3 regions of the Pseudomonas sp. SB113 genome follow, and region 3 is predicted to be linked to each of the others. Evidence: predicted binding sites of a transcription regulator. Region 3 holds the regulator's gene; each other region holds the start of a gene.
What was found. The regulator FliA, encoded in region 3, starts transcription of late flagellar genes. The targets are predictions, from matches to a motif close to CTAAAGTTTNNNNNNNNNNNGCCGNTAA.

Region 1: a site for FliA is predicted at 1,623-1,650, ahead of AB1462_RS28410 (methyl-accepting chemotaxis protein). Genes of this name have one in related genera too.
Region 2: a site for FliA is predicted at 1,758-1,785, ahead of AB1462_RS20425 (methyl-accepting chemotaxis protein). Genes of this name have one in related genera too.

Annotation. Positions count from the first base shown of each region.
Region 1 is NZ_JBFMHW010000033.1:45,350-49,507, reverse strand. Features, by position in the region: gene AB1462_RS28410 (methyl-accepting chemotaxis protein) at 1-1,555, opposite strand, end outside; gene AB1462_RS28405 (undecaprenyl-diphosphate phosphatase) at 1,788-2,618, shown strand; gene AB1462_RS28400 (DUF1294 domain-containing protein) at 2,615-2,998, shown strand; gene AB1462_RS28395 (MmcQ/YjbR family DNA-binding protein) at 2,987-3,343, opposite strand; gene AB1462_RS28390 (LysR substrate-binding domain-containing protein) at 3,340-4,158, opposite strand, start outside.
Region 2 is NZ_JBFMHW010000016.1:22,087-26,244, forward strand. Features, by position in the region: gene AB1462_RS20415 (LysR family transcriptional regulator) at 1-587, opposite strand, end outside; gene AB1462_RS20420 (aldo/keto reductase) at 706-1,701, shown strand; gene AB1462_RS20425 (methyl-accepting chemotaxis protein) at 1,843-3,837, shown strand; gene AB1462_RS20430 (SRPBCC family protein) at 3,916-4,158, shown strand, end outside.
Region 3 is NZ_JBFMHW010000007.1:164,784-168,941, reverse strand. Features, by position in the region: gene AB1462_RS11845 (chemotaxis protein CheA) at 1-519, opposite strand, end outside; gene AB1462_RS11840 (protein phosphatase CheZ) at 531-1,319, opposite strand; gene AB1462_RS11835 (chemotaxis response regulator CheY) at 1,338-1,712, opposite strand; gene fliA (RNA polymerase sigma factor FliA) at 1,884-2,624, opposite strand; gene fleN (flagellar synthesis regulator FleN) at 2,621-3,454, opposite strand; gene flhF (flagellar biosynthesis protein FlhF) at 3,560-4,158, opposite strand, start outside.

The DNA.
Region 1 (4,158 bases), on a different contig from region 3:
CCGCTGCCAATGCGGTGCTGTGGGACAAGCCGGCGGCCTGGGTGACGTTCTGGTTGATGTCTTCCACCACATGGGCCTGTTGCAGGGTGGCGCTGGCAATCGACGCGTTCAGGCCGTTGAGGTTGTGCAGGGCCTGGCCGATGGCTGTCAGGCTGGCACCGGCCTGGCCGGCTTGTTCGATGGTCAGTTGCGAGGCGCTGTGGCTGTCGCTGATCACCTTGACCGCCGCTTCCGAGTGGCCTTGCAGGCGCTCGATCATCGCCTGGATCTCGGCGGTGGATTTTTGCGTGCGCTGGGCCAGCAGGCGCACCTCGTCGGCCACCACGGCAAAACCACGGCCTTGTTCCCCGGCGCGCGCGGCTTCGATGGCGGCGTTCAGGGCCAGCAGGTTGGTCTGGTCGGCGATGGAGCGGATCACTTCCAACACGCCACCGATTTGCGTGCTTTCGCTGGACAGGGTGCGGATCACTTCCACCGCCTGGCTGATGGTGGTGGAGAGCTGATCGATCCGCTGCAGGCTGCCGTCGATATTGACCTGGCCTTGCTGCGCCTGGGCCTGGGCGTCGCGCATTTCGCTGGCGGCGTGTTCGGCGTTCTTGGCCACGTCCTGCACGCCGTAGGTGACCTCGTTGATGGCGGTGGCCACCAGTTCCATCTGCTGCGACTGCTGCTGGCTGCGGTCATGGGCCTGGCTGGCGTTGTTGCCCAGCTCCGTGGACGACTGGCCCAAGGCGTTGGCGCACGCCTGCAACTGGCTCACCACCTGGCGCAGCTTGGCGGTGAAGGTATTGAAGTGTTGGGCCAGCTGGGTGACTTCGTCGCGGCCGTGGGTGTCGAGGCTGCGGGTCAGGTCGCTTTCGCCGCTGGCGATATTGCCCATGGCGTTTACCGCATCCTGCAAGGGGCGCACGATACTGCGGGCAATCAGCGACACCAGCAAGGCCATCACCAGCGCAATGCCCAGGCCGATAAATGAGGTTTTCCATACCTGGCCGTTGAACTCGGCCTGCACATCGTCCACGTACACGCCGGAGCCGATGATCCAGCCCCAGGGTTCGAACAGTTGGATATACGAGGTTTTCGCCACCGGCGCCTCGGCACCCGGTTTCGGCCAACGGTAATTGATGATGCCGGCGCCCTTGGCCTTGGCCAGGCTCACGAACTCGTTGAACACGGCAAACCCGTCGGGGTCGCGGATGGCCGAGAGGTTCTGGCCGTCCAGCTTGGGGTTGGCCGGGTGCATGATCATCACGGGCGTGAGGTCGTTGATCCAGAAATAGTCGTCGTGGTCATAGCGCAAGCCGCGCACCGCGCTCAGGGCTTGTTTTTGCGCGGCGTCGCGGGTCATCACGCCAGTTGTTTCGAGGCTGTGATAAAACGTCAGGATCCCGCTGGCGGTCTGGACCACGTGCTGGGTCTGTTGGCGCTTGGCCTGGTAGAGGTCGTCATGGATCTGCTTGAGCATCAATAAACCCAAGGCCAGCAGCATCAGCACGGCGACTATCAGGATCAGCCAGAGGCGTCGGCTGATCGACATATTGCGCAAACTGTTCATCGTCCTGTCACTCCGGGCTTTTTATAATTGTGGGCGTCGCATCGACTTTTACGCCTTGTCTGATAGGCTTTCGGCCTGAAATCGCAAAACCTGAGTGCTGCTTGATTTTCACAGAATTTTTGCAGTCCGGCGTTGACCATTATCAACACTGGGCCTTCAGTGTGCTCGTCGTCAGTGAACCATTAAAAAAGACTAACAAGGCATGCCACGGCGCATGACCTTTGGGGGAAACATGGATTTTTGGACCGCCATTCAGGCATTGATTCTTGGCGTAGTGGAGGGGCTTACGGAGTTCCTGCCGATCTCCAGTACCGGCCACCAGATTATCGTCGCCGACTTGCTCGACTTCGGCGGCGAGCGCGCCATGGCGTTCAACATCATCATCCAGCTGGGCGCCATCCTGGCGGTGGTCTGGGAGTTCCGGCGCAAGATCCTCGATGTGGTCACCGGGTTGCCGACCCAGCGCAACGCCCAGCGCTTCACGATCAACCTGCTGATCGCGTTCCTGCCGGCCGTCGTGCTGGGGGTGATTTTTGCCGACCTGATCCACCACTACCTGTTCAACCCGATCACCGTGGCCACCGCGTTGGTGATCGGCGGCATCGTCATGCTGTGGGCCGAGCGCCGCGAGCATGAAGTGCACGCCGAAAGCGTCGATGACATCACCTGGAAAGATGCGCTCAAGGTCGGTTTTGCCCAGTGCCTGGCAATGATCCCGGGTACGTCGCGCTCCGGCTCGACCATCATCGGCGGCCTGCTGTTCGGCCTGTCGCGCAAGACCGCCACCGAGTTTTCGTTCTTCCTGGCCATGCCGACCATGGTCGGTGCGGCGGTGTACTCGGGCTACAAATACCGCGACCTGTTCCAGCCGGCGGACCTGCCGGTGTTTGCCATCGGTTTCGTCACCTCGTTCATCTTCGCGATGATTGCGGTCAAGGGCCTGCTCAAGTTCATTGCCAGCCACAGTTATGCGGCGTTTGCCTGGTACCGCATTGCGTTCGGCCTGCTGATCCTGGCGACGTGGCAATTCGGCTGGATCGACTGGGCTGCGGCCAAGGCATGATGGTTCAGCACTTGCGCCTGAAAGCGGCGATTTTTGTGCTGTTGTGCGCCGCGCCACTGGTGGGTTCGGTGTTGGTGTGGCTGCGCGGCGAAACCGTGCTTCCGTTGGCGGCCTACGGCGTGGTCAGCGTGCTGGCGTTCTTCCTGTATTGGAGCGACAAGCGCAAGGCCCGCACCGACAGCTGGCGCACCCCGGAGAACATCCTCCACGCCGTGGAACTGGCGGGCGGCTGGCCGGGAGCGTTGATTGCCCAGCAGGTGTTCCGGCACAAGACGCGCAAGGTGTCTTACCAGGTGCTGTTCTGGGTGATTGTGCTGTTGCACCAGGTGTTCTGGCTGGACCAGTTGTTCCTCAGCGGCACGCTACTGTCAGTTCTCTAGCAGCAAGCCGACCTGCGTGCGCTTGGGCAGTTTGCTCACCACCAACTGGTGGGAGCGCTGCAACAAGCCGCGCAGTTCCTCGGCGCCCAGCGGGTAGGGCGTGTTCATGATGATCCACTGCGCGCGTGCCAGGTACGGCGCCGGGTGGATGCCGGGGCGGTCGACATGGCCGAGGAACAATTCCTTGTCGACCTTGAACGCCAGCGAATCACCGCGCAGGTTTTGCAGGGCGAACATCTTGTTGCCGGCTATCGAGAACACCCGCACGCCGCCCCATTTGTAGTCTTCCCGCGCGCCGGGCAGGCTCAGGCAGAACGTCGCGACTTGTGCTTCGGTCATCTTCATAGCAAGCGGTCTCCGCAGCTCTTAAAGCCTTCTTCCAGGTAATCGATCCAGGCGCGAATCGCCGGCAGTACGCCACGGCGATGCGGGTAGACGGCCTGGAGCCAGCCGCCCGGCAACGACCATTGCGGCAGCAGTTGCACCAACCGACCGTTGGCCAGTTCCTCTTCGCAGTACATCATCGGCAGCACGGTAAAGCCCAGGCCCATGACGGCGCTGGCCTTGCGCACGATGAAGTCGTCGATGCCCAGGCGGGCTTCCATCGCCAGATCGTGTGGGTTGCCCTGGGGGTCGAGGATGCGCTGATGCACCAGGCGATCCGCCTCCAGCGCACCGAGTATCGGCAGTTGCTTGAGATCGTCGAGGGTGTTCACCTGGCGACCGAGCATGAATGCGGGGCTGGCGACCAGCACGGTCTGGGCCTGGCGCAGGCGCTTGGTGACCAGCAGCGGGTCTTCGTCACCGAGATCGCGCACTCGCAGTGCCACATCGATGCCCTCGGCGACCAGGTCGACGCGGCGGTTGACCAGGGTCATCTCCAGCTGTACCTGGGGGTTGGCGGCGAGAAATCCGGCGACCAGTTCCGGTAGGAAGTGCTGCGCCAGCCCCACCGGGCATGTGACCCGCAGCCGCCCGCGGGGTTCGCTGGACATGCTGGCGACGGCCTCGTCGGCCATTTCCGCCTCCAACAGCATCGCCTGGCAGTGGCGCAGGTAGCGTTCGCCAACGGCGGTGAGGGTCAGTTGCCGCGTGGTGCGTTGCAGCAGGCGCGCGCCGAGGCGTTCTTCCAGCTCGGCAATGCGCCGCGACAGCCGCGA
Region 2 (4,158 bases), on a different contig from region 3:
GCCGTGGAGACGTACTCGACCATCTGGTGATTGGCCAGGTCCTCGAGGGTCGCGGGTATGCCCGTGCGTTCCAGATACCCCGGGCTCGCCAAGGTCAACTGGTCCATCATTGCCAAAGGCCTGGCCACCAGCGACTCATCCAGGGCCAGGCCGCCACGCAGCACACAATCCACACCTTCACGGATCAGGTCCACCGGGCGGTCGTTCAGGCCTATGTCCAATTCGATCTGCGGATAGCGCGCGGTGAACGCCGGCAACGCGGGAATCACAATCAAGCGCCCGATGCCCGAAGGCATGTCCACACTCAAGACGCCGCGCGGGTTCTGCCGTTGGGTGGAGAACACCGCCTCGGTTTCTTCCAGGTCCGTGAGTAACTGCACGCAACGCTGGTAATACGCCGCGCCGTCGAGGGTCGGGCTGACCTGGCGCGTGGTGCGCTGCAACAGCTGTACGCCGAGGTGCGATTCCAGTTGCTTGATCAGGACGGTCACCGAGGCGCGAGGCAATTGCAGGCTGTCGGCGGCCTTGGCGAACCCGCCCAGCTCGACGATCCGAGTGAATACGCGCATCGCGTTAAAACGGTCCAAGGGCCACTCCCGCCTTCAATTATTTAGATATTACGAATAGTGATAGTGGTTTTAGCCTGTTTATCCCGATTTTGTCGAGAGCAACAATGGACGCCTTCATATAAAGGAGCTGAACCCCATGCACACTCGTCAACTCGGTAAAAACGGCCCACGTGTTTCCGCCATCGGCCTCGGTTGCATGGGCATGACTGATTTCTACACCCCCGGCAGCGACACCACGGAGGCCACCGCCACCCTGCACCGCGCCTTGGAACTGGGCGTCAACTTTCTCGACACCGCCGACATGTACGGCCCGCATACCAACGAACAATTGATCGGCAAAGCCATCGCCGGCAAACGTGACCAGGTGTTCCTGGCGAGCAAGTTCGGCATCGTGCGTGACCCGGCGAACCCGGCGCTGCGCGGCGTCAATGGCCGTCCCGAGTACATCCGCGACGCCATCAACGGCACCTTGCAGCGCCTCGGCGTGGAAACTCTGGACCTGTACTACCAGCACCGCATCGACCCGGACGTGGCCATCGAAGAAACCGTCGGCGCCATGGCCGAGCTGGTCAAACAGGGCAAGGTGCGTTACCTGGGACTGAGCGAAGCCTCGGCGGCAACACTGGAGCGGGCGCACAACGTGCATCCCATCAGTGCGCTGCAAAGCGAATATTCCCTGTGGAGCCGCGACCAGGAAGACAACGGCTGCCTCGCCGCCTGCCAACGCCTGGGCATCGCGTTTGTGCCTTACAGCCCCCTGGGCCGGGGATTCCTCACGGGTGCGCTGAAAAGCCCGGATGACTTCGGCGCCGATGACTACCGCCGCACCAACCCGCGCTTCCAAGGGGAAAACTTTGCCAAAAACCTGCAACTGGTTCAGCAGGTGCAAACCCTGGCGGCGGACAAAGGCGTTACCGCCGGGCAACTGGCGCTGGCCTGGGTATTGGCGCAAGGCGACTACATCGTCCCGATCCCCGGCACCAAGCAGCGCAAGTACCTGGAAGAAAACGTAGCCGCCGTGTCGATTGACCTCAGCCCGGCCGAGCTGGCGGCACTCGATGCACTCTTTCCCGCCAATGCAACTGCCGGCCTGCGCTATCCCGAAGCCGTGATGGCGATGCTGGACATCTGATCAGACTGCACAGGAGCACCGTTAAGCGGCGCTCCTGCTTTCTTGTACCACTGCGCCTAAAGCTCTTCCTTGCCAAGCCGATAGCCCTACGAAGCTCCAAAAAGCCGCGTCGATAATAAACGCTTCGTAAGGACGATCCCCATGCCCCCACTGCGCTCCATTCAAGCTCGCTATACCCTGTTTCTGGTGCTGTTCGTCCTGGTGCTATTCGTGTTGACCGTCGTCGGTATCGGCCAGTTGGTCGCGCCCACGCTGCGCCATACCGAAGAACAGGTGGTGCTCAACCGCATCAGCGAGGTGGCCGAACAGATCCAGGGCGAACTGAACAAGGTTCAGTCCCAGCAACGCACCATCACCCAAACCATTCCGCTGCTCGACAGCGATGCCATCGACAAGGTCCTGCCCGGCCTGGTCGACCAATACGGTGAGCTGAAGGTGTTCGGCGGCGGTATCTGGCCGCTGCCCAACCAGCGCACGCCGGGGCGCAACAAGCACAGTACGTTCTGGCACCGTGATGCGTCGGGCAAGCTGGCGGTGAACACGTTCTGGAACAGCGACCCCGCCCCCAATTATTACGACCAGAGCTGGTACAAGGGCGGCCTCGCTTCGCCACGCGGCCAATGTGCCTGGGCCGCGGCCTACAAGGACGACGCCAGCCAGGAGCCGCGCACCAACTGCGCCATGGCGATCCAGCGTGACGGCGCGGCGTACGGCGTGGCCACCATCGACGTGACCCTCGGCTTCTTCAACGACTTGGTTGCCAGCAAGGAAAAGGACATCGGCGGGCAGATGCTGATCGTCGAAGGCGACGGCAAGATCATCAGCAACAGCACACGCCTGAACAGCCCGGTGGTCCTGAAGAACATCAGTGAATTGACCGGCACCTCGGCCTTTGCCTCCCAGGTCAGCAAAGCCCTCGCCCATCGCGACCAGGCCTTGCAGCGCAGCGAGTTCGACAACCAGGGCGTGGCCAGCACCTTCTACATGCGCCCTATCGAAGGCACACCGTGGTTCCTCGCCACCGCCCTGCCCACCTCATTGATCACCGCCCAGCGCGATGACGTGCTCGGCAGCCTGGCCTTGCTGCAAATTCCCATGGTGTTGCTGCTGGTGCTGCTGGCGGTGTATGCGATCCGCCAATTGGTGCAGCGCATGAAAACCCTGAAGACCAACATCGACGCGCTGTCCACCGGTGATGCCGACCTGACGCGGCGTATCACCATCCGCGCCGAAGACGAACTGGGCGCCATCGGCCATTCGGTGAACCGCTTTATCGTCTACCTGCAAGACATGATCGGCGAAGTGACCCAAGCTACCGGGGCCATGTCATCGGGCCTTGAGCAATTGCAGCACACCTCGGCGCACACCAACAGCATCCTGGTGCGCCACGCCTCGGAGACCGACCAGACCGTCACCGCCATCACCGAAATGAGTTCCACCGCCGATACCGTGGCGCAAAACGCGGCGGAAACCGCCTCGTTCACCCAGCGCGCCAACGAACACGCCGACCGCTCCCGCGTGGTGGTGGGTGAAGCGTCCACCAGCGTCAGTGCGCTGATCGGCGAAGTCGCCAGTGCCACCCACACCGTCGAGAACATGCGCCAGGACGCCGCGCGCATCACCGAAACCCTCGGCGTGATCGGCGCGATTGCCGGCCAGACCAACCTGTTGGCCCTCAACGCCGCGATTGAAGCCGCACGCGCCGGCGAGCAAGGTCGTGGTTTTGCGGTGGTGGCAGACGAAGTCCGTGCACTGGCGGCGCGTACCCAGGCCAGCACCTCGCAGATCAATGAAATGCTCGCGCGCCTGACCACCGGGGTCAGTTCATCGGTGGCGGCCATGGAAAACACCCAAGCCAGTTGCCAGTCGGCGGCGGATGCCACGGCACGGGTGAACACCGGCCTCGACGAAATGGCCGGCTCGGTCAGCCATATCAATAACCTCAGCACCCAGATCGCCACCGCTGCCGAGCAGCAAAGTGCGGTGACCGAGGAGATCAACCGCAGCATGGTGCATATCCGACATATGGTCGAAGAGCTGGTGCAGAGCGGCCATGCCACCGAAACCAACACGCAGAGCCTGCTGGACGCCAATGGCCGGGTGATTGCGTTGATGAGCCGTTTCAAGGTGCGCTGATACATGGCTGAAACACTCCCGTGCAATGTGCGGGAGTGGGACTATTCTGACAGTTCACAGCCACACAGGAGGTGTGCCATGCGTGCTGTCAAGCAGTCGGTCCGCGTGGAGCGGATCAGTCAGGAACGTTTTATCCAGGCGCCTATCGATGCCATTTACGACTATGTGACCCAGCCGGATCGCTGGCACGAATGGCACCCCACCTCCCTCGGTGCCGACACCGGCACCACCGGTTCCCTCCCCGCCGGGGCGCGTTTTACCGAAATGATCGACTTACTGGGAGTGCGCGTGCCCATGAGCTACCGCGTGCAGATCGCCCGG
Region 3 (4,158 bases):
CGCTTCGGCCTCGGCCTTGACGGCGCTGAGGGAGCTGAGCAGTTGCTCGAACTCGCTGTCCGTCACATCCGCTTCAGGCTCCGCCACCGGTTCCGGTGCGGCTTCGACCACCGGCGCTGCCGAGGTGTCGGCCGGCTCTGCGTAGCGCGCCAGGGCGGCCAGCAGTTCCGGAGTGGCTGCGGTGATCGGGGCACGCTCGCGAACTTCGCTGAACATGCCGTTGACCGCATCCAGTGCTTCGAGAATCACGTCCATCAACTCCGAATCAACGTGACGCTCACCCTTGCGCAGGATGTCGAACACGTTCTCGGCGATGTGGCAGCACTCCACCAGCTCATGGAGCTGGAGGAAGCCGGCGCCCCCTTTTACAGTATGAAAACCGCGAAAAATTGCATTGAGCAGGTTCGCATCATCCGGGCGGCTTTCCAGCTCGACCAGTTGTTCGGACAGTTGCTCTAAAATTTCGCCGGCCTCTACAAGGAAATCCTGAAGGATCTCTTCATCGGCGCCGAAGCTCATGTGGGTGCTCCTTAGAAGCCTAAACTGGATAACAGGTCATCTACGTCATCCTGACCTGACACAACGTCTTCACGTTTATCGGCATGAATCTGCGGACCTTCACCCTTGGCGAGATGTTTTTGTGGATCTTTTTCAGAGAGGATCGCTTCGCGGTCATGTTCGATGCCGGCAAAACGGTCGACCTGGCCGGCCATGAGTACCAATTTGAGCAGGTTGCTTTCCACTTCGGTGACCAACTGGGTCACACGCTTGATCACCTGACCGGTCAGGTCCTGGTAATCCTGGGCGAGCAGAATGTCATTGAGGTTGCTGGAAACCGTGCGGTTTTCCTGCTCGCTGCGTGACAAAAACCCTTCAACCCGACGGGCCAGCTCACGAAACTCTTCTGCACCGACTTCACGGCGCATGAAGCGGCCCCAGTCAACGCTCAGGGCCTGGGCTTCCGTGGCCATGCCGTTAACCAGAGGCGTGGCGTTTTCCACCAGGTCCATGGTGCGGTTGGCCGCCGCCTCGGTCAGCCTGACCACATAGGACAGGCGTTCGGTGGCGTCGGTGATCTGCGAAATCTCTTCGGCCTGGGGCATGTGCGGGTCAATCTGGAAATTGACGATCGCACTGTGCAGCTCGCGTGTGAGCTTGCCCACTTCCTGGTACAGGCCGCGGTCACGGGTCTGGTTAAGCTCATGGATTAACTGCACAGCGTCGCCGAAATGGCCTTTTTCAAGGCTGTCGACCAACTGGTGAGCATGCTTTTTCAGGGTCGACTCAAAGTCGCCCTGTGACGTTTCTTTATGCTCCATAGCTCCCCCGCGATGGCATTAGCCGTGGATGCGTTCGAAGATCTTTTCGATCTTCTCTTTCAAGGCCTGTGCAGTGAATGGTTTGACTACGTAACCGTTGACCCCGGCCTGGGCGGCTTCGATGATCTGTTCACGCTTGGCTTCGGCGGTCACCATCAACACGGGGAGGCTGCGCAATTTTTCGTCGGCACGCACGTGGCGCAACAAGTCGATACCGGTCATGCCCGGCATGTTCCAGTCCGTTACCAGAAAGTCGATGCTCCCGCTGTTGAGGATCGGAATCGCCGTAAGGCCGTCATCCGCCTCGACCGTGTTTGTGAACCCAAGGTCACGCAACAGGTTTTTTATGATCCGCCGCATCGTTGAGAAGTCATCAACGATGAGGATTTTCATGTTCTTGTCCAATTCGACCTCCAAGCAGTCTTAAACGCGCCCAGCACCTGGACGCGCCATTTCAATCAACAGGCATTACACAAAAAGGACTGCCGGGGGCACCACGGCCCGAGCCCGCGAAGGCCTATCACCTTCGCGGTATCGCGTTGCAATGCTCCCCCACACTGCCTGTCAGCGCGCTCGCCACTCTCCCAAACGCCCCCGCAAGCGGGCGGCGCACTGGCTGTGCAACTGGCTGACACGCGATTCGCTGACCCCCAGGACCTCACCGATTTCCTTGAGGTTCAGCTCTTCGTCGTAGTACAGCGCCAACACCAACCGCTCGCGCTCCGGCAAGTTGGCAATGGCGTCCGCCAACGCCCCCTGGAAACGCTCATCTTCCAGGTCACGCGACGGCTCCATATGAGCGCTCGCGCCGTCCTCATGCAGCCCTTCGTGTTCGCCGTCCTGCAACAGGTCGTCGAAACTGAACAGGCGGCTGCCCAAGGTATCGTTCAAAATCCCGTAATAATCGTCGAGACTCAATTGGAGTTCGGCCGCAACTTCGTGATCTTTAGCGTCGCGACCGGTTTTTGCTTCAATTGCACGAATTGCGTCACTGACCATGCGGGTATTTCGGTGCACCGAACGCGGCGCCCAGTCACCCTTGCGCACCTCGTCGAGCATCGCGCCACGGATGCGGATCCCCGCATAAGTCTCGAAGCTCGCGCCCTTGCTCGCGTCGTACTTGGTCGACACTTCGAGCAGGCCGATCATGCCCGCCTGGATCAGGTCTTCGACCTGGACGCTGGCGGGCAGGCGTGCCAACAGGTGATAGGCAATGCGCTTGACCAGCGGCGCATAGCGCTCGATCAATTCGCCCTGGCTGTCACGGGCAGATTTCTTGTACACGTTATAGCCGTTCGCTGTCATAGCACCGGTCCCGCACTCGTCTGATGCACCAATCGCTCGACGAAAAACTCCAGATGCCCCCGAGGGTTGGCGGGCAACGGCCAGGTATCGACCTTCTGGGCAATAGCCTTGAACGCCAATGCGCATTTGGAACGAGGGAACGCTTCGTAGACTGCACGCTGCTTTTGCACAGCCTTGCGCACACACTCGTCGTAAGGAACCGCACCGACGTATTGTAAGGCGACATCGAGAAAGCGATCCGTGACCTTGGTCAACTTGGCGAACAGGTTGCGACCTTCCTGCGGGCTCTGGGCCATGTTGGCCAAGACGCGGAAGCGGTTCATGCCGTAGTCACGGTTAAGCAGTTTGATCAGGGCGTAGGCGTCGGTGATCGAGGTGGGTTCATCGCAGACCACCAGCAAGACTTCCTGCGCCGCGCGCACGAAGCTGACCACGGACTCGCCGATCCCGGCGGCGGTGTCGATCACCAGCACGTCGAGGTTGTCGCCGATGTCACTGAATGCCTGGATCAGGCCGGCATGCTGCGCCGGGCTCAGGTGCACCATGCTCTGGGTGCCGGAGGCGGCCGGCACGATGCGGATCCCGCCAGGGCCCTGGAGCAGCACGTCGCGCAGCTCACAGCGCCCCTCGATCACATCGGCAAGCGTGTGTTTGGGCGTCAGCCCCAGCAGAACGTCGACGTTCGCCAGCCCCAGGTCAGCATCCAGCAGCATGACGCGACGGCCAAGCTCTGCCAGGGCCAGGGACAAATTCACTGACACGTTAGTTTTCCCGACGCCACCTTTGCCGCCGGTCACCGCGATCACCTGTACGGGATGCATGCTGCCCATTTTATTTCTTTACCTTGTCTTGCTTAGACGCAGGCTACATGGCTTGGCCGCGTGAATCGCTTGCAGACCATCGATGTAGGTACATTTCACGGTGTTCATCACGCCTCAACCCACCCGTTTTGCCGGGTTGTGATAGAGGTCGGCGAACATGTCGGCCATCGCTTCCTCGCTAGGCTCTTCTTGCATTTGCACGCTGACGGCGCGGCTGACCAACTGATGACGGCGCGGCAGATGCAAATCATCCGGGATCCGCGGCCCGTCGGTCAGGTAGGCAACCGGTAGTTCATGGCTGATAGCCAGGCTCAACACTTCGCCCAGGCTGGCGGTTTCATCCAGTTTAGTCAGGATGCAACCGGCCAAACCGCAACGCTTGTAGCTGTGGTACGCAGCGGTAAGAACCTGTTTCTGGCTGGTGGTTGCAAGCACCAGGTAATTTTTCGACTTGATGCCACGCCCGGCCAGGCTTTCCAGCTGCATGCGCAATGCCGGATCGCTGGCTTGCAGGCCAGCGGTGTCGATCAGCACTACGCGTTTGCGCAGCAACGGGTCGAGCGCGTTGGCCAGGGATTGGCCCGGGTCGACGTGGGTGACCGGCACATTGAGGATACGGCCCAAGGTCTTGAGCTGTTCCTGGGCGCCGATGCGGTAGCTGTCCATGCTCACCAGCGCGATGTTATTCGCGCCGTACTTGAGCACATAGCGCG